2 linked regions of the Pseudorhodoplanes sinuspersici genome follow. Each later gene encodes a partner of the first gene's protein in a complex. Links are inferred from orthologs where the notes say so. Each region holds a gene or a part of one and is shown in the gene's direction. Other genes may lie near its edges. The genes, in order: mfd and uvrA.

Region 1 (15,197 bases):
AGTGGATGATTGCGGCGGATGGGTCAGCCGGCCGATCGAACCGGTGACGACGTCTTCATAATTACGTTCGAGCACAGCCATGCGCGCCAGCAATTGATCGCGATCTGCCGAAAGGTTGCGCATCGTCTCGGTCAGATTCCGTGTCTCGACCTGCAGGACGTGTTCCCGTTGAGCCGACTTTTGTTCCCGCTCCAGGGCGGCGACCTCGGACGCCCCCGTGATCGTGCTGTAAGCCGTGGCGAGGCGATTTTTGCCGGTCGCGGTCTGTGTCGCAAAGGCCACCACAAGCAGGGATGCGACAGCCGCACTCCCCCAGAGGGCGGGGCGCGCCAATCCGCGCAAATCGAGGCGCAGATGGGAAACCACGGGATTGGCGCGTCTTATAGCTTGCTTCGGCATCTTCCCGCCACGAATCATGTTCCGCAAATGCTAGCAGGAAGCCGTCGTTAAGACTTGGTTTCAAGTCGGGCGCTTGCGGCTTTTCCGCGCCATGATGCTCGGCTAAGACCTGGCGCGGTGTTTCTGACGTTCCGATCGCCCTCGCGGTCATCTCTTCCATCGGAACGTCAGAAACAAACCGCACGAGAATCAAAAGTTGCTAGTGTCCTTTTGTCTCCAACGCTTCGTTCAAGAAATCGCGGCAAGGGATACGAAGCGTTGAAGACAGGACACGAGTGCTGATTTAATCGGGAAAGACGAGATGGCGGAACGGACATGCCTTGCAGTTGTGCTTGCGGCCGGTGAGGGGACGCGGATGCGTTCCTCGCTCCCAAAAGTGCTGCATGCGATCGGCGGCGAGACGCTTCTCAGTCATGTTTTGCGCGCCGTTGGGCAAGCGGGCGCAAAAGCGTGCGCGGTTGTCGTCGGCCCGGATCATGATGCCGTGGCCAAGGAAGCCAAGCGCATTATCCCCAATGCGGAGATGGCGCGGCAGATGCAGCGGCTTGGGACAGCGCATGCGGTGCTGGCCGCGCGTCCGGTTCTCGAGCGCGGCTTCGACGACATTCTGATTGTCTTTGCCGATACGCCGTTGGTGCGGACCGAAACGCTGCAAAAGCTGCGCGATGCATTGAAGGGCGGCGCCGCGGTCGCGGTTGCCGGATTCACGCCGGCCGATCCGACCGGCTATGGCCGCCTCATTGTGAAAGATGGTCAACTCGTTGCCATCCGCGAGCAGAATGATGCGAGCGAAGCCGAACGTGCGATCCGGCTTTGCAACGGCGGCTTGATGGCGCTCGATGGCCGGCACGCACTCGCATTGCTCGATGGTATCGACGACAACAATGCGAAGAAGGAATTCTACCTGACGGATGCCGTGGCGCTCGCCACCAAGTCCGGGTTGCGCGCGGTTGCGGTCGAAGTCGACGAGGATGATGTGCGCGGCATCAACACCAAGACGCAACTTGCCGAAGCGGAAGCGGTCTTGCAGCAGCGTCTGCGCAAGGCGGCGCTCGATGCCGGCGTGACCATGATCGCGCCGGAGACGGTGTTTCTGTCCGCCGACACCACATTCGGAAGTGATGTGACGGTCGAACCTTATGTCGTGTTCGGCCCTGGCGTGACGGTGGAATCGAAAGCCGTCATTCATGCCTTCTCGAATCTCAGCGGCGCGCATGTCGGCGAGAGTGCATCGATCGGTCCCTATGCGCGGCTGCGGCCCGGCGCGAAAATCGGCAAGGCGGCGCGCGTCGGCAATTTCGTCGAGGTGAAGGAAGCCACAATGGAAGATGGCGCCAAGGCCAATCATCTCGCCTATATCGGTGACGGGCGCGTCGGCGAGGGCGCCAATATCGGTGCCGGTACGATTTTCTGTAATTATGACGGAACGTCAAAACAGCGCACGGATGTCGGCAAGGGAGCTTTCGTCGGCTCCAATTCAGCGTTGGTCGCACCGGTGACAATCGGCGACGGCGCCTATGTCGGCTCAGGCTCGGTGATCACCGAGGACGTGCCGCCGGATTCGCTGGCATTGGGCCGCGTGCGACAAGTCGTTAAGGAAGGCTGGGTATCCCGCCTGCGCAGCCTGAAGACGGTAAGCAAAAAAGAACACAGTTGAGCGTACCGTCGCGCACCCTATCTGTCACACGCGGAAACGCTTTTTGATTTCCGCTAACCATAAGATGCCGGTCTAACGACCCATAGATCACGATGACTTTGGATCGAATCGATCCAAAGTCATAAACGTGATCGATTCTAATAAGTTAGAGCATGATGTCGTCCGAAAACCGCTTCACACTTTTCGGCATCATGCTCTAGGGTCGTCGGCGGGGGATGAGCACGAATGTGCGGGATTGTTGGAATTCTGGGACGTGAGCCGGTCGCCGGCCAGCTAGTCGATGCGCTGAAGCGTCTCGAATACCGCGGCTATGATTCAGCGGGTATTGCCACCGTCGAGAACGGTCACCTCGAACGCCGAAGGGCCGAAGGTAAACTGAAGAATTTGCAGGAGCGCCTCAATCGCGAGCCTTTGTCGGGCCTCGCCGGTATCGGCCATACCCGCTGGGCGACACACGGCAAGCCGACCGAGAACAACGCGCATCCGCATGCGACCGAGCGGCTCGCCGTCGTGCATAACGGCATCATCGAGAATTTCCGCGAGTTGCGCGAGGAGCTTGAAAAAGAGGGCGCAACCTTCGGCACCGAAACCGATACCGAAGTCGTCGCCCATCTCGTGACCGAGGAAATGAAGAAGGGCCGTTCGCCGGTCGATGCGGTGCGCGCGGCGCTGCCGCGTTTGCGCGGTGCTTTCGCGCTCGCCTTCATCTTCGCCGGCGAAGACGATATGATGATCGGCGCGCGCAAGGGATCGCCATTGGCGATCGGTCATGGCAGCGGCGAGATGTATCTCGGTTCCGATGCGATTGCGCTCGCGCCCTTCACCGATGCCATTTCCTATCTCGATGAAGGGGATTGGGCGGTCATGTCCCGTGACGGCGTCCAGATCTTCGACGTTGCCGGCAACGCGGTGAAGCGTCCCGTCATCAAGACCAGCAGTTCGGCCTTTCTGCTCGACAAGGGCAACCATCGTCACTTCATGGCGAAGGAGATTCACGAACAGCCGGAAGTGGTCGCCCATACGCTGTCGCATTACATCGACATGGCGAAGGAAAGCGTGGTCCTGCCGGGCGAGCTGCCGTTCGAGTGGAACAAGATCGAGCGCGTTTCAATCTCGGCCTGCGGTACCGCCTATTATGCGGGGCTTGTCGCCAAATACTGGTTCGAGCGCTACGCGCGGCTGCCGGTCGAAATCGATGTCGCATCTGAATTCCGCTATCGCGAGGCGCCTTTGCGCAAGGGCGATCTGGCCTTGTTCGTTTCGCAATCGGGCGAAACTGCCGACACGCTGGCCTCGCTCCGTTACGCGAAAGAGCAGGGCCTGCATGTGCTGTCGGTGGTGAATGTGCAGACATCGACCATCGCCCGCGAGAGCGATGTCATCATGCCGACACTGGCCGGCCCGGAAATCGGCGTCGCCTCGACCAAAGCCTTTACCTGTCAGTTGTCGGTGCTCGCCTGTCTCGCCATCGCCGCCGGCCGCGCGCGCGGAGCGATCAGCGACGCTGAGGAGCGCAAGCTGGTCAGGGCCTTGATCGAAGTGCCGCGCCACATGAACGAAACGCTGACGCTCGAAGGTGACATCGAGGCGCTGGCGCGCGATCTCGGCAAAAGCAGCGACGTGCTCTATCTCGGCCGCGGCACCAGCTACCCGCTGGCGCTGGAAGGGGCGCTGAAGCTGAAGGAAATCTCCTATATCCACGCCGAGGGCTATGCCGCCGGCGAACTGAAGCACGGTCCGATCGCCCTGATCGATGAGACCATGCCGGTGATCGTGACGGCGCCTTATGACTCGGTGTTCGAGAAGACGGTCTCGAACATGCAGGAGGTGGCGGCCCGGGGCGGCCGGATCATCCTCCTGACCGACTCCAAGGGCGCCGCCGAGGCGACCATGCCGGGTGTGACCATCATTACCTTGCCGGACATGCCATCCTCGGTGACGCCGCTGGTCTATGCCTTGCCGGTGCAGCTCCTGGCCTATTACACGGCAGTGGCGCTGGGCACCGATATCGACCAGCCGCGGAACCTCGCCAAGTCAGTGACCGTGGAATAAGTCCATATTCTTCATCCAATACTTTTAATGCGGAACTTTTAAACCAAGACATTCCGCTGTAACCGGCAAGGAATGCGTTTATAGCGGAATGCGTCTATAATGGACGATCTGAATCGCCCGAAAACACGTATGAACGAACAGTCGCCACCTCCGGATCTCATCGAAACAGACCTGCCGCCATCAGGTCTGGGCGCCAAACTGCGCAATTATTTCCTGACCGGCCTTGTGGTGGCGGGGCCGCTGGCGATTACCGCCTGGCTGATCACGGCCTTTGTCACTTGGGTCGACGACTGGGTGCGGCCGCTGATCCCCGATGCGTATCGGCCGGAAACCTATCTGCCGTGGAACATTCCGGGCTCCGGCCTGATTATCGCGCTGGTCGCACTGACGCTGCTTGGTTTCCTGACCGCCAATCTCGTCGGCCGCTCGCTGATCCAGCTCGGCGATCACCTGATCGATCGCATGCCGATCGTGCGTCCGATCTACAGGACGGTGAAGCAGGTCTTCCAGATGCTGTTCTCGAAATCGGGAACGAGCTTCCGCAAAGTCGGTCTGGTTGAATTCCCGGGGCCGGGGATGTGGTCGCTGGTGTTTCTGTCGCAGCCGCCGAGCGACCATGTCGCGAGCCGGTTGCCGGGCGACGACGACCAGATTTCAGTTTTTCTGCCCTGTACGCCCAACCCGACAACGGGCTTCTTTTTCTATTTGCCGCGCAAGAAGATTATCGAACTCGACATTCCCGTCGAAGCCGCGGCCACTTTGATTATGTCGGCCGGCATGATTCAGCCCGGTGCATCCAATGGTAACGGACAAGGCGGTTTTGCCGCGATTGCCGCCGCCGCGCGTGCGGCTCAGGCTGCAAGCGAGACGACGAACGCAAGCGAGACGACGAAAGAACGGATCAAATAGCCGTCACACGTCGCGTGTTTTAGTCCAGTGTTGTTTGTAACCTATGCGTTTTTTTGATTTTGCAATCAGGAGACGGGGCGATGAACTTTTCCGAGGCGATCCAATCGGGCTTCAATAACTACGTGAACTTCAACGGCCGCGCGCAACGGTCGGCCTTTTGGTACTGGATTCTGTTCGTGTGGCTCGCAGGAATTGCGGCCAGCATACTGGACATGGCCGTTTTCGGATCTGACTCGATCTACCCGCTGAGTTCGATCTTCACGTTGGGAACGATCCTGCCGAACCTTGCGGTCGGCGCGCGCCGCCTGCACGATACCGGCCGTTCCGGCTGGTGGCAGCTCCTGTGGTTTCTGCCGATCATCGGCTTCATCATCCTCTTGATCTGGTTCATCCAGCAGGGCGAAGCGGGCACCAACACATACGGCCCCAATCCTCTCGGCGCGTAACTCATCCCGCCTTGATCAGGCGAATGGCGTCGTCGCGCTCGAACAGATAGAGCAGACACAGAAGAGCCTTCCCGCGCTCGCTTGCGAGCACGGGATCGCGCGCGAGAATTAGCTGCGCGTCGTCGCGGGCGGCGGGCAGCAGATGCCCGTGCGCCTCCGGTGACGCGATGCGGAAAGACGGCATGCCGCTCTGCCGCGTGCCGAGCACGTCGCCTTCGCCGCGCAGCTTCAGGTCCTCCTCGGCAATGCGAAATCCGTCTTCGGTCTCGCGCATCACCGTGAGCCGTGCCTTGGCGATCTCGCCAAGCGGCGTGCGATAGAGCAGGAGGCAGGTCGACTTGCCGCTGCCGCGGCCGATCCGCCCGCGCAACTGGTGAAGCTGGGCAAGGCCGAAGCGCTCGGCATGTTCGATCACCATGACGGTCGCTTCCGGCACATCGACGCCGACTTCGATCACCGTTGTCGAGACGAGCAGTCGCGTTTCGCCGGCAGCGAACCGGCGCATCGCTTCGTCCTTGTCGGCGCCGCGCATCTTGCCATGGACGAGATCGGTGATGCCGCCAAAGCGCTTGCGCAGCGTCTTGAAGCGGTCCTCGGCGGCGGCGAGGTCGACATTCTCCGACTCTTCCACGAGAGGGCAGACCCAGTAGACGCGCTGCCCGTCATCCAGCGCGCGGCCGACCGCCTCGACGACGTCGTTGATGCGGTCGAGCGGGATGGTGCGGGTATCGATCGGCTGGCGCCCGGCGGGCTTTTCGCGGAGTTCGGAAATGTCCATGTCGCCGAAATAGGTCAGCACTAGCGTGCGCGGGATCGGCGTCGCGGTTGTCACCAGCATGTCGACGGCCTCGCCCTTGTTGGCGAGGGCAAGGCGTTGGTGCACGCCGAAGCGATGCTGTTCGTCGATGACGGCGAGGGCGAGATCGCGAAAGACAACCTCGTCCTGAAACAGCGCATGGGTGCCGACGAGAATGTCGATCTCGCCCTTGGCGAGCCGCGCCAGTCTCTCGTCGCGTTCCTTGCCCCGCTCGCGGCCGGTCAGGATTTCGGCGCGGACGCCGGCGGCTTCGGCCAGCGGCGCAATGGTCTTGAAATGCTGCCGCGCGAGGATTTCGGTCGGCGCCATCAGCGCGGCCTGGCGCCTCGTCTCGATCACAGCGGCGGAGGCGAGCAACGCGACCACGGTTTTGCCCGAACCGACATCGCCTTGCAGCAGACGCACCATGCGCTCGGGTTTTGAGAGATCGGCGACGATGGCATCGAGCGCCCGATGCTGGGATAGCGTCAGCGAGTAGGGCAGAGCGGCAATGATTGCCCGGCGCAAATGCCCGTCGCCAGCATGAGCGCGGCCCTTGCTGCGCTTGTTGCTGGCGCGAACGAGGCCGAGCGCAAGCTGGCTGGCGAGTAATTCGTCATAGGCCAGGCGCGAACGGGCGGGGCTGTCCGGCTCAATGCCGGCGATGTCAGAGGGACGATGCACCGCGATCAGCGCATTGCTGAAGGCGGGAAAGCCGTTACGTTTGAGCCAGGCCTCGTCCTGCCATTCGGGAAGCTGCGGTACCTTCGACAAGGCGGCCTCCATCGCCTTGGTGATCATGTTCTCGGAGAGCCCTTCGGTCAGCGGATAAACGGGCTCGATGGCGGGCAGGGCGGCGAGACCCTTCTCGTCGACCACGCGGTCGGGATGCACCATCTGCAGCATGCCGTCATAGAAGGCCGTGGTGCCGGAGACGTAACGCGTCTCGCCAACCGGAAAGAGCTTTTCGAGGTAATCCTTGCGGGGGCGAAAGTAGGTCAGCACAAGATCCGCGGTGTCGTCGCTGGCATAGATCAGATGCGGCACGCGATCGCGGCCCGGCGGGGCCGGGCGATGACGATCCACCGTGACCTTCACCGTCACCACGCTGCCCGGCTGGACGTCGCGCAGTTTCGGCCGGGCTCGGCGGTCGATGGCGCCGGTCGGCATGTGGAACAAGAGATCGACCAGACGCGGCACGTCATCGCGGCCAAGCAGCCGACGATACAGTTTCTCCACCTTCGGGCCGATCCCGGCCAGCGACGTGATCGATGCAAAGAACGGGTCGAGCAGATTGGGCCTCATGCAGATACGCATAACACGAACGGGCTGACAGACGCGCGTCCGCGGCCTATATCAGCCGCGCCCGGCCCGTCCGGGCTTTTGGCGTTGGAGCGAAGATGACCGGGACCACACGATCGAGCGCGGACTTGAGTGAGCGGCGGCGGCGGCTGCTGTTCCGGTCCTGGCATCGCGGCATCCGCGAAACCGACCTTTTGCTCGGCCGTTTTGCCGATGCGCATATCGGCGACATGACCGATGGCGACCTGGACGAATATGAGAGGCTATTGGACGTGCCGGATCACGATATTTATGGCTGGGTGACCGGCGAAATTGCCATTCCGACTTCGCATCACACCGGTCTTCTCGATCGCATCCGGACCTTCCACGCCACGAGCGGAGAGATTCGCTGATGGCGGACACACTGATGATCAAGGGCCCGGCCGAGCTGCTGCGGCCACGCAAGCCGATCACGCTGTCGAATGTCGCTGACGGCGCCGAAGGGCTGGTTGTTGCCGATCTCGCGCGCGCCATCGCGGCGCGGCCGCATGCGCCGTCGGTCAGTCTTCTGGTGGTGTGCCGCGACGCGACGCGTCTGGCTGCGCTGGCCCGCGGCCTGTCATTCTTCGCCCCCGATATCGAGCGGCTTGAATTCCCCGCCTGGGACTGTCTGCCGTATGACCGTGTGTCGCCGTATGCGGCCGTGCTGGCGCAGCGCATGACGACGCTATCGCGACTCGCCAATGTCGAGGCCCGCGACAAGCCATCGGTGGTGCTGACCACGGTCAACGCAATCCTGCAGCGTGTGCCGGCGCGCGACTTCGTCGCCGGGAAATCGCTGTCGGCGGCGCCGGGCAATGTGCTTCCCATGGAACGCGTGGCGAGCTGGCTTGAACTGAACGGCTATACCCGGGCCTCGACGGTGCGCGAGCCGGGCGATTATGCGCTACGCGGCGGCATTCTCGATCTCTTTGCGCCGGGCATGGACATGCCGGTGCGGCTCGACTTCTTCGGCGATCAGCTCGAAACGATCCGCTCCTTCGATCCCGAAACGCAGCGCACGCAATACGATCTGCGCGCGCTTGATCTCGTGCCGGTGTCGGAATTCCAGCTCACGACTGAAACCATCCGCCGCTTCCGGCTGGGCTATGTCGAAGCCTTCGGCGCCGCGACCCGGGACGACCTGCTCTATGAATCGGTCAGCGAAGGCCGCCGCTATCCCGGCATGGAGCATTGGTTGCCGCTGTTCCACGACCACCTCGATACGCTGCTCGATTATCTCGATGGCACCCCGATCGCGCTGGAACCGCTCGCCGACGATGTCGCGCATGAGCGGATCAGCCTGATCAACGACTATTACGATGCGCGCCACAATGTGCCGGCCGATGCCGGCGGCGTGCCATACAAGCCGCTGCCGCCGCAGCGGCTCTATCTCACCGAAGAGGAATGGCGCGACAGGCTGGAGCGATCGAAGGTCGCAAGGCTGACGCCGTTCGCTGTGCCCGAACAGGATTCTGTTGTCGATATCGGTACGCGGCAGGGGCATAACTTCGCGGCCGAGCGCGCCGAGCAGAATGCCAATGTGTTCGACGCCGTGACGAGGCATGTCGCAGGGCTGCAGCGCGACAACAAGAATGTGGTCATCGCGCTGTGGAGCGAGGGCGCACGCGATCGCATGGGGCACGTGCTGCGCGACCACGGCATTGCCAACCTGACCAATGTGGCCACCTGGCAGGAGGCTTTGGCGCGGCCGAGGACGGATGTGTCGCTGGCCGTGTTCGGCCTCGAAACCGGTTTCGAGACTGACCGGGTCGCGATCATTGGCGAGCAGGATATCCTCGGCGATCGTCTGGTGCGGCCGCGCCGGGTCTCGAAACGCGCGGAGAACTTCATCGCCGAGGCGACCAGCCTGTCGGCCGGCGATCTCGTCGTCCATGTCGATCACGGCATCGGCCGCTTCATCGGCCTCTCGACCATCGAGGCGGCGGGTGCGCCGCATGATTGCCTCGAGCTGCATTATGCCGGCGACACCAAGCTGTACCTGCCGGTCGAGAATATCGACCTGTTGTCGCGCTACGGCTCGGAAGACTTGGAAGTCGAACTCGACCGCCTCGGCGGCACCGGATGGCAGACGCGCAAGGCGCGGATGAAGAACCGCATCCGCGAGATCGCCCATGAACTGATGAAAGTGGCGGCCGAGCGCAAGCTGCGTGAGGCTTCGAGGCTCACCGTACCCGAAGGCGCCTATGACGAATTCTGCGCCGGCTTCCCTTATGAGGAAACCGAGGATCAGCAGAATGCGATCGATGCGGCGATCGAGGACCTCGCTTCGGGTCGGCCGATGGACCGGCTGGTTTGCGGCGATGTCGGCTTCGGCAAGACCGAAGTGGCGCTGCGCGCGGCCTTTGTCGCGGCGATGAACGGCAAGCAGGTTGCGGTCGTCGTGCCGACGACATTGCTGGCGCGCCAGCACTTCAAGACGTTCACTGAACGCTTCCGCGGCTTCCCGATCAAGATCGGTCAGGCCTCCCGCCTGGTGAGCGCCGCGGATATGACGCAGACCCGCAAGGCGCTCGCCGATGGCACGCTCGACATTGTGGTCGGCACCCATGCGCTGCTGGGCAAGAACGTGAAATTCAAGGACCTGGCGCTGGTCATCGTCGACGAGGAGCAGCATTTCGGCGTTGCGCACAAGGAGAAGCTGAAGACGCTGCGCGCTGAAGTGCACATGCTGACGCTGACCGCGACGCCGATCCCACGTACCTTGCAACTTGCGCTGACCGGCGTGCGCGATCTGTCGCTGATCGCATCGCCTCCGGTCGATCGTCTTGCGGTTCGTACCTTCGTTTCGCCATTCGATCCACTCGGGGTGCGCGAGGCGATCCTGCGCGAACGCTATCGCGGCGGCCAGTCCTTCTACGTCTGCCCACGCATCGAGGATCTGGCCGGTGCGAAGGAATTCTTCGACAAGGCGGTGCCTGAGGTGAAGGTCGCGGTCGCGCATGGCCAGATGCCGCCGACCATGCTGGAAGACATCATGTCGGCTTTCTATGACGGCAAGTTCGACGTGCTGATCTCGACCACCATTGTCGAATCCGGTCTCGACATTCCGACCGCCAATACGCTGATCGTGCATCGGGCCGACCGGTTTGGTCTTGCGCAGATGTATCAGTTGCGCGGCCGTGTCGGACGCTCGAAGATCCGCGCTTATGCATTGTTCACGCTGCCGGCCGAGAAGCGCATCACCGCGCAGGCGGAGCGGCGGCTGAAGGTGCTGCAATCGCTCGACACGCTGGGTGCGGGCTTTCAGCTCGCCTCGCACGATCTCGACATCCGTGGTGCCGGCAATCTGCTCGGCGAGGAGCAATCGGGTCACATCAAGGAAGTCGGTTTCGAGCTGTATCAGCAGATGCTGGAGGAGGCGGTCACGAGCCTCAAAGCCGGCATCACCGAGCCGGTGGCCGATCAGTGGTCGCCGCAGATCACCGTCGGTACACCGGTGCTCATCCCCGACGACTATGTCGCCGATCTGTCGGTGCGGCTTGGTCTCTATCGTCGTATCGCGACCGTTGAGAACGAGCAGGAGATCGAAAGCTTCGCGGCCGAGATGGTCGATCGCTTCGGTCCGCTGCCGGACGAGGTCAAGCATCTCATGCAGATCGTGGTGATCAAGCTCTTGTCGAAGCGCGCCAATGTCGAGCGCATCGACACCGGCCAGAAGGGTGCGGTTCTGCAATTCCGCGACAACAGCTTCGCCAATCCGGAAGGCTTGATGCGTTACATCGCGAGCCAGGCGCCGATCGCCAAGGTGCGGCCGGACCAGAAGGTCGTGTTCCTGGATGACTGGCCAAAGCCGGTGCAGCGTCTGCTCGGGACGACCAAAATCCTGCGCAACCTGGTGAAGATCGCGGAGAACCAGAAGGCGGCGTGAGGCGACTCGATTATTCATCCGTTCGTCCCCGCGAAAGCGGGGACCCAGCGCTTGAAGGTCTGGATTCCCGCTTGCGCGGGAATGAACGGAGTTTGTGGAGCGGCCGCGATTTAACCCGCCGCCTTCTGCGCCCTCTCGTTCGCTGCGCGCTGGATCACGGCGGCGAGTTGATCGGGGGCCTGTGCGCCCGACAGGGCAAAGGCGTTATCGACGATGAAGAACGGCACGCCCTGAATGCCCGCGGACTTGGCCGCCTCGACACGCTGCGACACGGCATCGAGGTCCTCGTTACCGTCCAGCTTCTTTGCGACGGCATCGGCATCGAGCCCGATATCGGCCGCCGCCTTCACCAGCACCGCCTTGTCGGAGAGGTCGGCGCCTTCGGAGAAATAAAGCTCCATCAGCCGCTGCTTCATCTCGGGGGCTTTGCCTTCGAGTGCAGCCCAGTGGATCAGGCGGTGGCTATCGGTCGTGTTGGGCTGGCGGCTCACCTTGTCGATGGCGTAGACGAGGCCGTCCTCGGCGGCAGCGGCTGAGACACGCTGGGCAATGTCCTTGTAGCGCTCAGGCGAGCCGAATTTCGTCGTCAGATATTGCTCGCGGGAAATGCCTTCCGCCGGAATCCAGTCATTCAGGAAGAAGGGGTGGTAGTGCACCTCGACCGGAATGTCGGGATTGAGGGCGATGGCCTGTTCAAGCCGGCGCTTGCCAATAAAGCACCATGGGCAGACGACATCGGAAACGACGTCGATACGAACGGGGGTCTTGGTGCTGGTCATGCGGACATCTCCTGTCCGCACCATGTAGGCCTGCCGCTATTCCGCCGCAACTGCCGGGATCGTCACGCGGGAGAGTAGGCTCGCCACCGTATCGGCCGGCTTGCGGCGGGTGAGGATGACGCGCGGTGTCGCCGGTGCGCGCGGGTTTTCCGGCAGCAGCATTGTGTGCTTGAGCACGTTGGTGAACCGGCGCGTCACCGCCTGGGCGCGGCGCATGTCGGTCTCGGCAAAGGCCAGGAGAATTGTTCCGTCATCGTCGCGGCAGCCAAAATCGGCGGTCCGCTTGAGCTTGCCGATCATGCGCGCGGCATCATTGATCGCGCGATTGTCGAAACTGGCGTCGAAGGTGAAGCGGGCAAGCGACAGTCCTGATGAGTGCTGGTCTGCATCGCGTATGACGCGATCGAGTTCGGCGATGAAGGCCGCCTGATGAAGGAGGCCTGTCGCCGGATCGACAACGCCGTCCTGATCGAAATTTTGCAGCGTCCGGCGCAGTCTCCGTTCGAAGGCATGCAGACGGACGAGCGGCAAGATCTTGGTGACGAGGCTCCGTGGATCGTCGGCGAAAACCAGATGCGGCAATTCACGTTCGTCGATCGACAATTGATGGCCGATGACGCCGATTGGCAGATCGCGAAAGCGCGAGTCTTCGGCCACGATGGTCAGAATGGCTTCGACGCTTTGCGGGCGGAAGCCATCGCCGATCACGAGGCCGTCGGCATCGCGCGTCTTCAGAAAGCGGGCTGCGGCTTCGATGGTGAGGACGCCGATCAGACCGGTATGTTCACCGATGCCGACCGAAAGCTCCGGATAGGTGCGCCCGCGCCCGGCAAGGATAACCGTGGCATCTTCAATGGGATCGCTGGTCGACGTCGTCGGTACGGTCTTTCCAGCGGCCTGAGCCGCTTCGGCCCGGCGCAACACGCTTGCATGCAGCGTGCGAACGCGCAGCACCGAGGCAACGCGCGCGGTCACAGCCGCGGGTGTCGCTTCCCGTCCGATCATCAGGGCTTCACGATATGAAAGTGTATCTTCGGGACCCGCACAGGCGACAACGGGAACAATCGGGCTCTTGCGGGTGATGTCGCGCGACAGGCATTCGGCGAGCGCGGGATCGGTGGCGGCGCGGCTATCGGCGAGAATGATGGCGGTTGGATCGGCTGCAGCAATCGCCGCGGCTGCATCTTCACAGGACGCTTCAATGACAGGGAAGGCGCCAGCGATCGATATCGCCTCGAGCAGCTTGGAGGACCTTTTCTCCGCCACGACAACGATTGGTCCCTGCAGCGACATCAACGCTCATCCCGTATTTCAATCACACGGAATGGATAGCGCTTCGCGATTTAACACGCCGTCAACGCGACTTCGGAAACTCCCTTAACGTCAGGACGGTAAACGATCGTGAAATGCGTGGCTGATCAGCGGGTTCGATCCGCTCTCTTCAAGTTTTGCGCGCACGACCTCAGAATTTGTTGCATGTCCTGCGAGCCGATAGCCCGTTAGTGCATGAGGAAAGGCGGCGATGACGCCATTGTCGTCGATATCACGCACGTGCAACTGGAGGTCGTGCATCGCAAAGCGGTAACCGCCGACATTAACGAGGCCGACCGGTGAGGCTGTGATGACGAGCGTTTCGTCGTTTGGCGTCAGACGGCAGGAATAACCGGTATCGACGAGATCAGCCCCGGTGTCGGGTGCTTCCGTTGGTTCTGGATCATAAAGGCGAAGCGGGGATGCCGCGAGGAGGCCACCGAGGCCGAGCGTTCCTGTCACCGTTTGTGCAACCCTGCCGAGTGTTATGTCGTGTCCATTCTCGGCGACAACGATATTGCCAGTCGGCCACGGTGCAGCGCGTCCATTCGCCGCCCGCACTGACGCCAAAAGCCCTGCTTCTCCAAACGCAGCTACATCGACGAGATTTGGCGCATCGGCCGGCCATTGTGATGACGCGGCAACACGATCCGGCGAACGCCAGAGCGCGATAATGCTTTTGAGCGAGCGCGTTGTGTCGAGCGTTTCAGATTGCGTCAGTGGCAACAGAAGCGCGTCGGGAACCACCAGGATGTTGCCGTCATGCTCTGCGATCTGCCTTGCGAGCGCATCGGGATCGAACGGATGATGCAGGATCAATGTGCCGGTGCAGAGGAGCCACGGCACGAAAGATGTCGCCAAGCCCGCGAATGATGTTGCCGGGATCGTCGAGACGATGGCGGCGCGAGGTTGGATCGTGGCGCGATGCTGCACCAGCACGCCGCCTGCCAGCAATTGCGCATGATCGCGCAGCACCGCAACGGGACCGTCCGCCGTCATGTCGAAAGTGATGGCGGCGGCGGGCGAAGACTCGCTGAGCGACACATCCAGCTCATGCGTGGATTCGATATCGGCGCTCAGGCAATCGTCGAATGGCACGATGCCATCAACACGGCCGCAGCCAAAGCCGCAGACCACCCGGATGGGGAACAGCTCGGCTGCGATACCCAGCGCGAGTTGCGCGTGATCCATGTCATCGACATGCCCATAGGTGATGATGGCTCGCGCACCGGCGCGCGACAATGCCGCGACGCAATCTGCCCGCCGCCACAACAGCGGCAGTGGGGCCGGCACCATGCCGGCACGGGTGATCGCCAGAAGCGTGAGGACGCTTTCAACGATGTTCGGCATCTGCAGGCCAACAACCGTTCCGGCCGGCAAGCCGATCTGGCGCAACCTTGTGGCAATCGCCTCAACCGCGCGATCGGCTTGCGCATAAGTCAAATGGCGCGGCGGTTGTCCGATGACGCGTTCCCGGTCAGGTGAATCGATGACGGCATCCGCGTCAGGCCTGCGGGCCGCATTGGCACGGAAGAGGGAATCGATGGTTGTTGCAGCGCTTCGTACACTGCGCCCCGCCATCGAAATCGGAGCGTGCATCATCGAGCTCCCGGGTTGTGCCACCACGCCTCCGGCA
Region 2 (14,588 bases), 290 kb from region 1 along the record:
GAGGATGCGCCGATGCACGGGCTTGAGGCCGTCACGCGCGTCCGGCAGCGCACGCGAGACGATCACGCTCATGGCGTAATCGAGATACGAGCGCTTCATTTCCTCCGTGATCGACACGGGGCGAATATCCGGCGGCAGGGAGCCTCCGGACGCGGGATTTTCAGGTTCAGACAAGGAATTTTTCCAGCAGAATTCGGCTGGCGCTCCCATAGCCGATTCACGTCGCCAAAGCCAACACTTTTATGACGGAAACCTCGTAAATTTCTCTTATATTTCAAATTGTTAGGCGACCCTTTTTAGTCACCTACGAACCTGCCCCAGCATTGCCTTTTTTCACGCTTCGGGCGAGGCTCGTTGCATGCCGTTCGACTTCTTCATCTCGGCCCTCGTCACTCTGCTGGTTGTGGTCGATCCGCTCGGGCTCGTGCCGATCTTCGTCTCGTTGACGAAGGGGCTGCCGGCCAAGGCGCGCCGTCAGGTCGCGCTGCGCGCCAGCCTGATTGCCTTTGCCATCCTGTGCGGGGCAACGCTGATTGGCAGTTGGCTCCTGAACAAGCTGGGCATCGGCCTGCCGGCGTTCCGCATCGCCGGCGGCCTGCTGCTGTTCTCGATCGCCTCAGAAATGGTGTTCGGCGTGCGCATCGTGCGGAAATCGCATGAGGCGGAAGCGGCGATCGACGATCAGGTGCGCAATATCGCCGCCTTCCCGCTGGCGATCCCGCTGATGGCCGGCCCCGGCGCGATCACCGCCGCCATTCTCCTGGCTGGACGCGCCGGCCAGGACATCGTCCGCCTGGGCAGTCTGATTGCGGTCATCGCCATCGTGCTGATTTCGTGCCTGCTCGCCTTCATGATCGGCGCGCGACTGGCGAAACTGCTCGGCGTCACCGGCAACATCGTGCTGGAGCGCCTGCTCGGCGTCATCCTCGCCGCGCTCGCCGTGCAATTCGTGATCGACGGCGTGCGCGCGGCGTGGGCTTAACGCGGCCCGGGCTAGAACGGAATTTCGTCGTCCATGTCGCCGCGACCGCCGCCGCCAGCCATCGCCGGCCGGCGCGAGGCGGTCGGTCCGGGCGAGCCGAAATCGTCAGCCCCAGAATAATCGGACACGCGGTCACCACCGCCGCCACCGCTGCGGCCATCCAGCATGGTCAGCGTCGAGTTGAAGCCCTGCAGCACCACTTCGGTCGAGTATTTCTCGACGCCGTCCTTGTCGGTCCATTTGCGGGTCTGCAGCGCACCCTCGATGTAAACCTTGGCGCCCTTCTTCAGATATTGCTCGGCGACCTTGCACAGGCCCTCATTGAAGATCACCACGCGATGCCACTCGGTCTTTTCCTTGCGCTCGCCGGTCGCCTTGTCGCGCCAGGTGTCGGACGTCGCGATCGAGAGGTTGGCAATCGGCCGCCCGTCCTGCGTCCGGCGGATTTCGGGGTCCTTCCCGAGATTTCCTACCAGGATCACTTTGTTCACCGAACCCGCCATAACACTCTCCCGTTCAAACCGGCGCAATCCCGCACCCTAGTGCGTCGCGTCCGCCGCCGCTTGCCGCAGCAAGCCTTTTCCACAAGTGGTCGCGCACAAGGCCGGTTCAACACCATACCGTCAACAAAGTTCTCTTTTTGTTCTAGCAGCAAAAATACCGCTGCGCAACTCAAAGGCCTCCGGCATCGCGCGCTCGGCCCTACATCCTCGGCAGCGGCTGCCTGAGCTTGAAGTAGCCCGGCCAGGGATCGCTGCGGCCCAAAAACTTTGCCGCCTCGCCCACCGCCACCGGATGCGCATTGTCGAGCCGGGCCAGCTTCTGCCACGACACCGGCATCGCGACATAGGCACCTGGCCGCGCCCGCGTCGAGAACGGGCAGATCGCCGTCGCGCCGCGCTGGTTGCGCAGATAATCGACGAAGATCTTTCCCTTGCGCTTGGCCTTCGACATGTTGGCGACGAAACGGTCGGGATGCTCCTCCGCCATCACCCGCGCCAGCGCTTCGGCGAATTCGCGATGCTCGTCCCAGCTATGGCCGGGCTTGAGCGGTGCGACCACATGCACGCCCTTCCCGCCCGTCACCATCGGGAAGGATTCAAGACCGAGATCCTTCAGCCGGGCGCGCATCTCCTTCGCCGCTTCCCTGACATGTATGAAGTCGAGCCCCTCGTCGGGATCGAAATCGAAGATCAGCCGGTCCGGCTTCTCGACATCGTCGACATGGCAGCACCACAGATGCAGTTCCAGCACGCCCACCTGCACCGCGGCGATGAGCCCGCGCTCGTCCTCGATATAGAGATATTTGTCGGTGCCCGATTTCTCGCGAATGCTGATCGACTTGAACTCGCCGGGAAAGCCATCCGAGGCATGCTTCTGATAGAAGCACGATCCGCCGCTGCCACTCGGACAGCGCACGAGGCTGATCGGCCGGTCAACAATATGCGGCAGCATCGCATCGGCAATCGACAGATAATGATCGATCAACTCGCGCTTGGTGACGTCCTGGGCCGCGAACAGCACCTTATCGGGATGGGTGACGCGGACGCCTTCGATTTGCTCTGCACCGTCGCTGGCGGACGAACGGACAGGCTTGCGCGGGGCCGCCGCCTTCCGCCGCGCGCTGCTCGCTTTCGGCGCAGACTTGCTTGCCGCCTTCTTTGCGGATGTCGCAGCAGCCTTGGCCACCTTGCGTGTCGGCATCGGCGTCTCCTTCACGATCTCTTTTGCGGGCTTGTCGCTGCGCAATCCCTTGAACGACGCCTGCCGGACGAGGCCATCGCGCGTCCAGCCGCGAAAGGCGATTTCGGCGACGAGCTGCGGTTCGATGAACTTCGCGCGCCGCGCGATGTCCGGCGGCACATCCTTCACCGGCGGCGTCTTGCGCGCCAGCGCCTTGAACTGCTTCGACAGGCTTTCGAGTCCTGCCCCCGAATAGCCGCTGCCGACGCGCCCGGCATACCGATAATGATCGCCCTCGCGCACCGCCAGCAGCAAGGATGAGAATGGCCGTCCTGCCTTGGTCGATGGCCGCCAGCCGATGATGACGAATTCCTGCTCGAAACCGCATTTGCTTTTCAGCCAGCTCCGCGTGCGGCCCGAACGATACGGCGCACCGGCCTCTTTCGAGATCAGGCCTTCCAGCTTGAGCTTGCTCGCTTGCGCAAAGGTTTCTTCGCCATGACCGACCACGTGGTCGGAATAGATCAGCGGTCCCTTGCCGGCCGAGGATGACAAAAGATCGCGCAGTATGTCCTTGCGCTCGATCAACGGACGCTGGCGCAAATCCTTCCCATCGAGAAGCAACAGATCGAAGAGATAATAGGCCATGCGGCCCGCCCCTTCGCTCAGCGCATTCTGCAGCGCCCCGAAATCGGTACGGCCCTCCGCATCAGCAACGGCGATCTCGCCGTCCAGCAATGCGCTCTCGCAGGGAAGCTTCAGCAAGGCCGGGACCAGCGACCGGAATTTGTCGGTCCAATTCAGCGCGTTGCGCGTCCAGATCGCGACCTTGTCGCCGGCAACCGCCGCGACCGCGCGATAGCCGTCATATTTGATTTCGTGCAGCCAGTTATTTCCGCTTGGCGGGGCCTCGACCAGTGTTGCGAGCTGCGGCGCTATGAAGGCCGGCAGTCTTGCGATTGACGTTTTGCCTACGCTTGATGTTTTGCTTGGCGGCTTTTCGCTTGACTGACTTAAGGACTTTTTTTTTGAGCCGCTGGCGCTTTTCGTTCTCGCCGGTCCCGCAATGATCTCTTCGACTTCCGAAGACCCACGTGAAGACCCGCGCCCGTTTCCCCGGTTCGATTGCCAGACCGTCTTGCCGGCGGCGATCTCATCCATTGCCCGGCCGGATTTCACGCTCGACGTCTCGCGCTCGACCGTCAGCTTGCCGGTCTTGCGCTCGTATTCGTCATGCTCCTTGATCAGCAGCCAATTGTCCTTGTCTTTGGGGCTGCGCCGGCGAAGTTTCACCAGCGCCCAGTTTCCCTTCAGCCGTTTGCCATACAATGTGAAGCCAAGCTTGCCCTTCTTCAGCGAGGCATCGACATCGTCTTCATGCGGCTCCCAGGTGCCGGTGTCCCACAGCATCACCGTGCCGCCGCCATATTGTCCTTCGGGAATCGTGCCTTCGAAATCGCCATATTCGATCGGATGATCCTCGACATGCACCGCAAGACGCTTGTCGTCGGGATTCTCGCTCGGTCCTTTCGGCACCGCCCAGCTCAGCAGCGTGCCGTTCCATTCCAGCCGGAAATCGTAATGCAGGCGTGATGCGTCATGCTTCTGGATCAGGTAGCGCAAACCGGTCGACTTGCGTTTGCCGACGACGCCCTTCGGCTCGGCCGTTAGCTTGAAGTCCCGCTTGGCGTGATAGTCGCGAAGGCTGCCGCGCGGCATGATGTGGTCCTGTTATGCCGCCCTGCGCCGGCCTGAGGTCTTGCGCGCGGATTTCTTGGCCGGCTTGCCTGTGGATTTGGTCTTGCGCGCAGCCTTGCGTGTGCCGCCAGATTCAGACTTCTCCGCCTTGGTTGTCTCGGCGCTGCCACCTCTGACACTGCGTTTCAAGGCATCCATGAGATTGATGACATTGGATGCCGGCGGCGCTTCCTCGATCTCGCGCGGCGGACGGTTTTCCTGCTTCGCCTTGATCAGTTCGCGCAGCGCAACCGTGTAGGTGTCCTTGAATTTCTCCGGATGGAATTCACCGGACTTCTTGTCGATCAATTCTTCCGCAAGATCGATCAGATCGGCGTCGACTTTCTTCGCCGGCACATCCTCGAACACCGTGTCCGCCTTCTTCACTTCGTCGGCGTAGCGCAGTGTCTCCATCAACAGGCCCTTGCCGAATGGCTTGATCGCAACGATCGAGCCCTGCCCGCGCACGACGATCTGGCCAAGCCCGATCTTGTTTGTTTTCTTCAGCGCATCGCGCAGGACGATATAGGCCTCTTCGGCATCTTCGTCTTCCTCGGATGGCAGGATATAGAACGGCTTCTCGAAATAGATCTGTTCGATCGCGTCGGCATCGACGAATTGCACGAGATCGATCGACTTCTTCGCTTCCAGTTTCACATCGGCGATTTCTTCGTCGGAGAGCAGCACATATTTGCCCTTCTCGACCTCATAACCTTTGACGATTTCATCAGTATCGACCGGACCGATGCCGGGCACGACCTTCTCGTAGCGGATGCGTTTTCCGCTCGGCTCGTGGATCTGATGAAAGGAAATTCGGCTTGACGTCTTGGTGGCCGACACCACTTCCACAGGGATTGAAACCAACGCCAATCGAATACGGCCGGACCAATACGCACGCGTGGCCATGGAGAACCCTTTTCCGAATCTACCCCGCCAACTGTCTTGAACGACTCGGAACAAACAAAGTTCCGCACAGCGCTCATAGAAGAAATAACTTCGCCATAAATTTTGCTTCGAAATTTCTGGAACGTAGTACCGCTCAGTTGTTGTCAACCCCTATCAACGCACCATCTTTGCAATTTGATGAGAATGTTGCAGAAAAGTCCTAGCGAGAAAACGCGTGATTGTTATTGTAACAACCTAGGCGATTGGCTGAACGTCGCTCAATTGCAACACAGTCGAATTTCGCTCTTTTGAGCTGAAACTAAATCGAAATGTTGTCGTTGATGCCGCGTTCGTTTTCTGACGTTGCGCTCGCAACATTGGGGGGTTTGAATATGCGGCTTCTCGTTTCAACAACCGTCGTCGCGGCGGCGCTCAGCTTCGGCGCGGCACAAGCTGCCGACATGGCTCGGCCGGTGTACAAGGCACCGCCGGCTCCGCCGCCGGTAACGATTTACAACTGGTCGGGTCTCTATATCGGCGGTCAGGTCGGCGGCGCATTCATGGATGCCGATTGGGCAACCGATGCGACGATCAACGGCCTCTTCATCAACAACACCCACAGCAAAGATAACTGGATCGCCGGTGGTCAGGTTGGCTGGCGCGGGCAATGGGGCAACTGGGTTCTCGGTGTCGAAGGCATGTGGTCCGGTACGGACCTGCAGATCACCGAAGCGTCGGTCGCGCTTGCCAATCTCGGCTTCCCGGATCGCTTCCGCACCACCGACATCGACCAGCTGTATTCAGTAACCGGTCAGATCGGTTATGCCTGGGATCGCTGGCTCGCTTACGCCAAGGGTGGCTGGGCCGGCGCCAGTGTCGAACTCTCCACGCTGAATGCGACGAACGGCGTCACCTCCTCCGTCTCTGGCAATGCCAGCGGCTGGACGGTTGGCGGCGGCGTTGAATATGCCTTCGCGCCGAACTGGAGCTTCGCGGTCGAATACAATTACTACGACCTGACGATGGGCGATAAGCTCACCACTCAAACCAATGGCTCCCCCGCCAGCTACATCGACTTCGATACGCAGATCCACACCATCATGGGCCGCCTGAACTACACCTTCAATTGGGGCAAGACCCCGGCCCCGGTGATGGCGAAATACTGATCCCCCGAGCGTTCATCCAACGATCAAAGGGCCGGCTTCACGCCGGCCCTTTTGTTTTGGCAGTGAGTCGGCGGCAAAAAAACACCTACACTGTCAAGCAACAAAATTTGCTCGAGCAAACAGAGGTTACGTTTTTTAATGAGCGTTGCTGAAACATCACGCTACTCCCACGGAATACATGTATATTGGCTGCACCAAGAGTTTTATGCCGACGGGGGACACCATGTGGCAAACTCGATTGGGAATCACAGCACTCATTGGTTACGCACTCTGTATGCCGGTCAGCGCGGCGGACTTGCGTCCCGCCTATAAGGCTCCTCCACCCGCGCCCGTTATTTACAACTGGACCGGTTTCTATATCGGCGGCTTCGCAGGTGGCGCTTGGGGCGGTGACGCAAACAGTACCGACCTGGATGGTTACAATGTTGCCGGTTCGTCCTGGTCGCATGGGCTGGATTCCAGCTTCATTGGCGGCGGCACGATCGGCTGGAATTGGCAGGCTGTCGGTTCGCCATGGGTTTGGGGCATCGAGGGCGAATTTGGCTACATCAAGCTGGATGGCCTGGCGGCCGATCCCTTGAGCCCGGCCCTGGATACGCTTTCGAGCGCCAGGGTGGGCGAATGGTACGGCTTCGCCGGTGGCCGGCTTGGCTATGCTTGGGATCGCGTCATGCTCTATGCCAAGGGCGGCGCGGCATTCGTCAATCTCAATCGGGCAACGTTCGACAACTGCTCGACTGGCGGCTGCGGCGGCGGTCTCATCAACGCAACGAACAACGAGACGCTCACGACCTGGGCCGTCGGCGGCGGCATTGAATGGGCTTGGCTCAACAACTGGAGCGTAAAAATCGAGTATCTGTTTATCGACCTGAAAGACGCCGATGTTTGCGGCACGTCAGGCGGTGCCACCTTCTGCTGGCGCCATGAACTCGACTCGGTCCACACGCTCAAAGCTGGACTGAATTACAAGTTCGACTGGGGCAAGACGCCGGTCTCGCCGGTTGTCGCACGATACTGATCCGCCTCGCAGCGGCACGACATTGCCAAAGGGCCGGCTTCACGCCGGCCCTTTTGTTTTTGACATGATCCCGGCCAGCCGGCGCCGCCCACTTGTCCCCAGATGGCAGCAGTGCGTCGGCGGGCACTAGCGCATTGCCGCCGTTCTTACTATGTTCGCATCTGTCCGCCCGCCTGCCTTCCGCGCGCCGGACCTCCGCCGCCCTGAATTAATGACCTCCAGGCCCGAAGATCCGGCTGCATGAACGACCTTTTCGACAAGAGCGCCAAATCCAAATCCTCTTTGGCCGCCGACCGCCGGTTCATTTCGATCCGCGGGGCGCGCGAGCACAATCTCAAGAATGTCGATGTCGACCTGCCGCGCGATTCGCTGGTGGTGTTCACCGGCCTGTCCGGCTCCGGCAAATCCTCGCTCGCATTCGACACGATCTATGCGGAAGGGCAGCGCCGCTACGTCGAGTCGCTGTCGGCCTATGCCCGGCAGTTCCTGGAGATGATGCAGAAGCCGGATGTCGACCAGATCGACGGCCTCTCGCCGGCCATCTCGATCGAGCAGAAGACCACCTCGAAGAACCCGCGTTCGACCGTCGGCACCGTCACCGAGATCTACGACTACATGCGCCTCCTCTGGGCGCGGGTCGGCGTGCCCTACTCGCCCGCCACCGGCCTGCCGATCGAAAGCCAGACGGTGTCGCAGATGGTCGATCGCGTGTTGGCGCTGCCAGAGGGCACCCGCCTCTACATCCTGGCGCCGGTCGTGCGCGACCGGAAGGGCGAATACAAGAAAGAGATCGCTGACTGGATGAAGCGCGGCTTCCAGCGGCTGAAGATCGACGGCCAATATTACGAGATCGCCAACGCGCCGGTGCTCGACAAGAAGTTCAAGCACAATATCGACGTGGTGGTGGACCGCATCGTGGTGCGATCCGACATCAAGCAGCGGCTCGCCGAAAGCTTCGAGACCGCGTTGCATCTCGCCGAAGGCATGGCGGTGGCGGAATTCGCCGATGGCGCCGCCGTCGAAGGCAAGCGGCTGAAGGGCGCGCATGCCGAAGAGCGTATGCTGTTCTCGGAGAAATTCGCCTGCCCGGTCTCCGGCTTCACCATTGCCGAAATCGAGCCACGTTTGTTTTCGTTCAACAATCCGTTCGGCGCCTGCCCGAAATGCGGCGGCCTCGGCGTCGAGCAGCATATCGATGCCGACCTCGTCATCCCCGACAAGGACGCAACGCTCCGCAAGGGCGCGATCGCGCCATGGGCGAAATCATCGTCACCCTATTACGTGCAGACACTGGAAGCGCTCGGCAAGCATTACAAGTTCACGCTCGACACCAAGTGGAAGGCGCTGGCCAAGAAGACTCAAGACGCGATCCTCTATGGCTCGGGCGACGACGAGATCAAGTTCACCTATGACGACGGCATGCGGTCCTACAACACCAAAAAGCCGTTCGAGGGCGTCATCACCAATCTGGAACGGCGCTTCCGCGAAACCGAAAGCGAATGGGCGCGTGAGGAGCTCGGCAAGTATTTCACCGACGTGCCGTGCGATGCCTGCAACGGCTATCGCCTGAAGCCGGAAGCGTTGTGCGTGAAGATCGGCGGCTTGCATATCGGCCAGGTCTCCGAGATGAGCATCAAGCGCGCGGCGGAATGGTTCAACGACATTCCCAAGCAACTGAACAAGCAGCAGACCGAAATCGCCGTCCGCATCCTGAAGGAGATCCGCGACCGCCTGCGCTTCCTGGTCGATGTCGGCCTCGAATATCTGACGCTCGCCAGAGCCTCCGGCACGCTCTCCGGCGGCGAAAGCCAGCGCATTCGTCTGGCTTCGCAGATCGGCTCGGGCCTCACCGGCGTTCTTTATGTGCTGGACGAGCCGAGTATCGGCCTGCATCAGCGCGACAATGCGCGCCTCCTTGAAACGCTGAAACGCCTGCGCGATCTCGGCAACACCGTGATCGTGGTCGAGCATGACGAGGACGCGATCCGCCTCGCCGATTATGTGCTCGATATCGGCCCCGGCGCCGGCCGGCATGGCGGCCGCATCGTCGCGCAGGGCACGCCGGATCAGATCATGAGCGACAAGCACTCGATCACCGGCAAATATCTGATCGGCGAATACGGCATTCCCGTTCCAGAGCGCCGCGCGCCGACGAAGCATCGCGCGCTCAAGGTCGTCAATGCGCGCGGCAACAACCTGAAAAACGTCACCGCCGAAATCCCGCTCGGCCTGTTCACCGCCGTCACCGGCGTCTCGGGCGGCGGCAAGTCGACCTTCCTGGTCGACACGCTCTACAAGTCGATCGCCCGCAAGCTGAACGGCGCGAGCGATGCCCCCGCCCCGCACGACAAGATCGAGGGCCTCGAACACATCGACAAGATCATCGACATCGACCAGTCGCCGATCGGCCGCACGCCGCGCTCGAACCCGGCGACCTATACCGGCGCCTTCACGCCGATCCGCGAATGGTTCGCCGGCCTCCCCGAAGCCAAAGCGCGCGGCTACGAGCCCGGCCGCTTCTCCTTCAACGTCAAGGGCGGCCGCTGCGAGGCCTGCCAGGGCGACGGCGTCATCAAGATCGAGATGCACTTCCTGCCCGACGTCTACGTCACCTGCGAGACCTGCAAGGGCAAGCGCTACAATCGCGAGACGCTCGACGTCACCTTCAAGAACAAGTCGATTGCCGACATTCTCGACATGACGGTCGATGAAGGCGCCGACTTCTTCAAGGCGGTGCCGAAGATCCGCGATATCCTGACCACGCTGCAGCGCGTCGGCCTCGGCTATATCCACATCGGCCAGCAGGCGACCACGCTGTCCGGCGGCGAGGCGCAGCGCATCAAGCTCGCCAAGGAATTGAGTAAGCGCGCCACCGGCCGCACGCTCTATATTCTCGACGAGCCGACCACCGGCCTGCATTTCCATGACGTGGCGAAGCTGCTCGACGTGCTGCACGAGCTGGTCGAGACCGGCAATTCGGTCGTGGTGATCGAGCACAATCTCGAAGTCATCAAGACCGCGGACTGGATCATCGATCTCGGCCCCGAAGGTGGCGACGGCGGCGGCGAGATCGTGGCGGCCGGCACGCCCGAAGACGTGGTGAAGGAAAAGCGCAGCTATACCGGGCAGTATCTCAAGCCGGTGCTGGCCAAGGGTGGCCCGAAGAGAAGGAAAGTTGAGGCGGCGGAGTGAGCGCTTTTGGTCGCATGGCTGATACCGAACTGGAAAAACTTATTTCCCCTCATGCGACCCCATCGGTATTTCACGATTTTTCCGCAAGACCGAATTGCGAAATTAGCTCCTGCAAACCGAACATTCGTATTTGGATCGGGTCTTCTTCTCGAGAATAATTTTGTAATTTCGAACGCAGCTCGGATAGTCGCCCTGTATTTCCGTCTATCACAATTGCCAGCAGAGATTTTGCACCCACGATCCCCTCTCTCTGCAATGCGACTTCCGCTGATTGAAGAAAGCTTCTCGCGTCTCGAATACGACGAAATACTTCTGCGTATCGATCAGAGAATATCTTAACCTCGACAATTACTACGCTCCCGTCCGGAGTGTATATAAGCCCGTCGATGTGCACACCTGACACAACCACTTCTCGTCTGATCGATCCTCCAAACTCTGATTGCAGCGCCTGAAAGACGAGACTTTCAGCGAGAAAAGCCTTACTTAACTGCTGCGAGCGCGCGACGCCCTTTGCGAAGATTATCCCTTCGACTTTTTCCTCCGGCGTCTTCCTGATTTCTAATGATGTTGCTGCCTGCTCCGGCGATGAATCTGACTTCTCAATAGGAGAATCACTCGCCAATTCCGCTTCTAGCCGCTTACCCACTTCCTCAGACGGAGCGTTACGACCGGCATCCAAAAAGCTTTTGTCGCTCCGGAAGTCTGATGGGCCATAGAGCTTCGTGTGATGTTGCGAGACTAACCAAGTGAACACCGTCAAAACGACAACGGGAAATCCAACTATGAAGATGACAAGCACGGTTTGATTTTGCGTTGTCAAGTTTTCTACTGATGTTCCGAGCAATAGCGCACTCATTCCGTATATAAGCGAGATAAATAGCGCAATTATCGCCAGCGGGTTTCTCGCCGACCATGAGTGCAATTTGAATTCGGCCATAGTTTAGCTTTTTCGTAAGGCTGCAAGAAGCCCGCGGCTGAAATAAATTCGCTAGCAAGCGCAGCTCAGATGAACTGAAATTAAAACCAGACTGCGCACAGTCGCCTGGCGTAACGCCCGGAGACTTTCGTTGCATGCGGGCGACTACGCTGCGGCTTTCTTGACCTGTTCCTTCCGCGCCTCGAAGAAGCTGTCGATCCAGCCGAATTCCGAGTCGAGAAGAAGATCCATGGCGAGTTCGTCCAACTGCGGACTCAGAACCTCGCGTTTACGAAGGTCGAGGATGCCGACCTTGCAATCAGCGAAGTCGCCGACCGCCAGGTGCTTTTCCATCATGCGCTTGCCGAGCGAGACCGCGCTCCTCGAGAGCGTAGCGTCCTTCGCATAGAAGAGCTGCAGGAGCCAGCGCTCGCCGCTGATGACGCAACCAAACGCGGGCTGCAGCTTCACGGTGATGTGTCCCTTCGGCGATGCGACCGTCGTTGCCGGGGCGGCGAAAAAGCTGGCGCCGCCGCTCTTCGTGATCCACTTGCCAAGCTGCTTGAAGGCATTGACGTTATACTTCTGCTCCGACACCCGAGGAATGGCTTTAATACTGTCCAAACATTCCTCGAAGCTCTCGCCGCCGATCGTATGCGCATACGCAGCGTCATGCAGCGAGTGGTAGAAATTGTAGCCGCCAGGTTTTAAGTAACGGCTATATTCTGTGACTTTCTGTGGCGAACTCTTTCCCAAGATTTTGAGGAAGGTCGGCAGAGCAATCGTTGGCATCCTCGCCTCCGATCACTTGCAGACGGGCGAAAGGCCCGACCAGTTGGAACAATCGTCACACTCCGTCGTCATCGTATCACTCCTGTGATTTGCGACGTATGTGCGCTAGACTTTTCTCCGGCTCTTGATACAAACCGACTCGTCAACTGAGAAGATTCTAGCGAACATAAGCCTTGTTTGCTGATTCCAGATCGCCATTGCCGTGGTCGATCCGAATCACTTCTCCCACTTTGGGAAGCCGCAGCTGATTCGGCAACTCCGATGTGTTGCTGCTTCCCAGTTATCCCCGTATCGCATTGGCAAAAGACGTGGATGGCCGGGTCAAGCCCGGCCATGACAGTGACAAGCATCGTCGGGACAAGCCCGCCATGACAGTGACGTGCTCGGCCGGGTCAGGTCCCGCGATGACAGCGGCTTCCGTCCACGCGCGCCCTTTCAAAAAATCTTGTCCCCCTCGTCTCGCACGGCCGTAATCTTGCCCTCGCCGATCCCGCGTGAGGGACGCAAAACCGGTTGCTCCGGCTTGCGTGGGATCGCCGGGACAGGGCTGGCGCACTCACGCGAGCCGATCCTGTTTCGGCTGATGTCGCGAAAGCGATGTCAGGTGTGGCGCCCGCGTCCGGCTTCGCAAGCCCGCCGGGGCTGATGCAGGCGATTAATACGGCGCCATCAATACGGATGCCGGTCCGTCTTGTTCATCCACGCCGCATACGCTTTCAGGCCGGTGTCGCGTTCGAAATTTTCGGTCACCGCGATACGCCGGTCCGCCCACGGCTTGGCGAAATCCTCGTACTGGAAGGCGTCGTCGAAGCCGATGGCGCTGGTGTCCTTCAGGCTGGCGGCGAAATAGACATGGTCGATGCGCGACCAGTAGATCGCGCTCATGCACATCGGGCACGGCGCGCCGTTGATATAGATCTCGCAGCCGCTCAGCATTTTCGCGCGCTCCGGCACCGGGTCGGGCGAGCCGGCAGGACGCGGGATCATCTCCAGGATGGTGCCGGCGCCGTAGTCGCTGCCGAGCAGCGCCTTCGGGTTGAGCCGCGCCGACGCATCCATGATCGCGGTGATCTCGGCGTGATAGACCGGAATGCCGGTGAGCAGCACGCGGTTCTGGCCGCGGCCGATGATCTCGCCGTCCTTCACGATCACCGCGCCGAATGGTCCGCCCCAGCCTTTCTCAACCGACTCGATGGCGAGCCGCGTCGCCTCCTCCATGAAGGCGCGCTTGCCGGCCGGCAGCTTGTCCGCGGTGACGCCGACGCCGGATGTCTGCGCCTGCAGCGCCGATGTCGTGGCCACGGTGACGGCGGCGGCCGCCGCCGCGCCGAAGAACGCGCGCCGTCCGGCATCCGGCAAGTGGCTCGGCACGTGATCGCATGTTGAGTGACCGCACTGGCATTGGGTCATGGCGCTTCCCTTGGTTTTTATTCTGACCGCGGGATTGAAGCCTCCAAAGGTTAAAACAAAGGGCTCATTCCGTTCGACGGTGGATTCAGGCCGGCGGATCGGCGCTGCCAATCGGGCCGGCGATCGCACAAAAAAAACTTATCCCCGCCCTGCCGGATCTGGATTATAGTCCTAGCCGCCGATCCCGCGTGAGGGACGCAAAAACCGGTTGCTCCGGCTTGCGTGGGATCGCCGAGACGGGGCTGGCGCGCTCGCGCGAGCCGATCCTGTTTCGGCTGATGTCGCAAACGCGACGTCAGGTGTGGCGCCCGCGTCCGGCCTCGCAAGCCGGCCCCGGGCGGCGCCGGGGCTCCGCCCGAGGCCACTAAGAGCCTCTGCCGGGAGCCGGCTGACACGCGGTTCGTTTCGATACGAACCGCGCGCGAAGCGCGGCCCGGCGCCGCATAAACGTCACGACGGAGCGCCGGGAGGCGCCCGCGTTGTCGCAAGGCAGCGCGGCTCAACTGAAGGACAGGTGCGCCGCCCGGTGCTCCGTCCCCTCGCCCTTTGCGTGCCACGCGAAGGGATGCGTGCAAGGCGCCCCCGCGCCTCAAACAACAGGGGCGATGACGCACGCCTTGCTGATCCCGGCTTTCACATCTTGCTCCGCTCATTCCCGCGAGGGCGGGAATCCAGAAAGCCACAAGCGATCAAGTTGCTCAAACCCCTGGGTCCCCGCCTCCGCGGGGACGAGCGGACAATCAGGGAGACTTCAATGTCACGTTCAAAACGATCCACCCCGCGGACCAAACGCCGCCTCACACTGCA

Evidence for each region.
Region 2: the proteins of mfd (region 1) and uvrA are in contact, whole or in part, in a crystal structure (PDB 4DFC), measured with the Escherichia coli proteins. The link is inferred for Pseudorhodoplanes sinuspersici from one-to-one orthologs.

The regions. Positions count from the first base shown.
Region 1 is NZ_CP021112.1:4,843,284-4,858,480, reverse strand. What follows is about bases 7,571-11,671. They hold mfd (transcription-repair coupling factor), read left to right. Parts: upstream 7,571-7,952; coding sequence 7,953-11,471; downstream 11,472-11,671. Other genes in these bases: CAK95_RS23620 (DsbA family oxidoreductase), read right to left, coding at 11,582-11,671; CAK95_RS23630 (FAD assembly factor SdhE), read left to right, coding at 7,660-7,953. Also shown: CAK95_RS23660 (hypothetical protein), read right to left, coding at 1-399; bifunctional UDP-N-acetylglucosamine diphosphorylase/glucosamine-1-phosphate N-acetyltransferase GlmU, read left to right, coding at 701-2,056; glmS (glutamine--fructose-6-phosphate transaminase (isomerizing)), read left to right, coding at 2,282-4,108; CAK95_RS23645 (DUF502 domain-containing protein), read left to right, coding at 4,238-5,017; CAK95_RS23640 (DUF805 domain-containing protein), read left to right, coding at 5,098-5,463; ATP-dependent DNA helicase RecG, read right to left, coding at 5,465-7,564; more of CAK95_RS23620, read right to left, coding at 11,672-12,250; CAK95_RS23615 (hypothetical protein), read right to left, coding at 12,287-13,543; CAK95_RS23610 (AMP-binding protein), read right to left, coding at 13,634-15,160; CAK95_RS23605 (extracellular solute-binding protein), read right to left, coding at 15,160-15,197. UniProt on the Escherichia coli protein: Couples transcription and DNA repair by recognizing RNA polymerase (RNAP) stalled at DNA lesions. Mediates ATP-dependent release of RNAP and its truncated transcript from the DNA, and recruitment of nucleotide excision repair machinery to the damaged site.
Region 2 is NZ_CP021112.1:4,548,279-4,562,866, reverse strand. The notes cover bases 7,372-10,863. They hold uvrA (excinuclease ABC subunit UvrA), read left to right. Parts: upstream 7,372-7,711; coding sequence 7,712-10,663; downstream 10,664-10,863. Other genes in these bases: CAK95_RS22205 (hypothetical protein), read right to left, coding at 10,734-10,863; CAK95_RS22215 (outer membrane protein), read left to right, coding at 7,372-7,471. Outside these bases: gyrA (DNA gyrase subunit A), read right to left, coding at 1-174; CAK95_RS22240 (MarC family protein), read left to right, coding at 359-982; CAK95_RS22235 (single-stranded DNA-binding protein), read right to left, coding at 994-1,485; ligD (DNA ligase D), read right to left, coding at 1,685-4,384; non-homologous end joining protein Ku, read right to left, coding at 4,397-5,308; CAK95_RS22220 (outer membrane protein), read left to right, coding at 5,680-6,453; more of CAK95_RS22215, read left to right, coding at 6,677-7,371; more of CAK95_RS22205, read right to left, coding at 10,864-11,600; CAK95_RS22200 (hypothetical protein), read right to left, coding at 11,745-12,371; CAK95_RS22195 (nucleoside deaminase), read right to left, coding at 13,041-13,781; CAK95_RS22190 (hypothetical protein), read left to right, coding at 14,536-14,588. UniProt on the Escherichia coli protein: The UvrABC repair system catalyzes the recognition and processing of DNA lesions. UvrA is an ATPase and a DNA-binding protein. A damage recognition complex composed of 2 UvrA and 2 UvrB subunits scans DNA for abnormalities.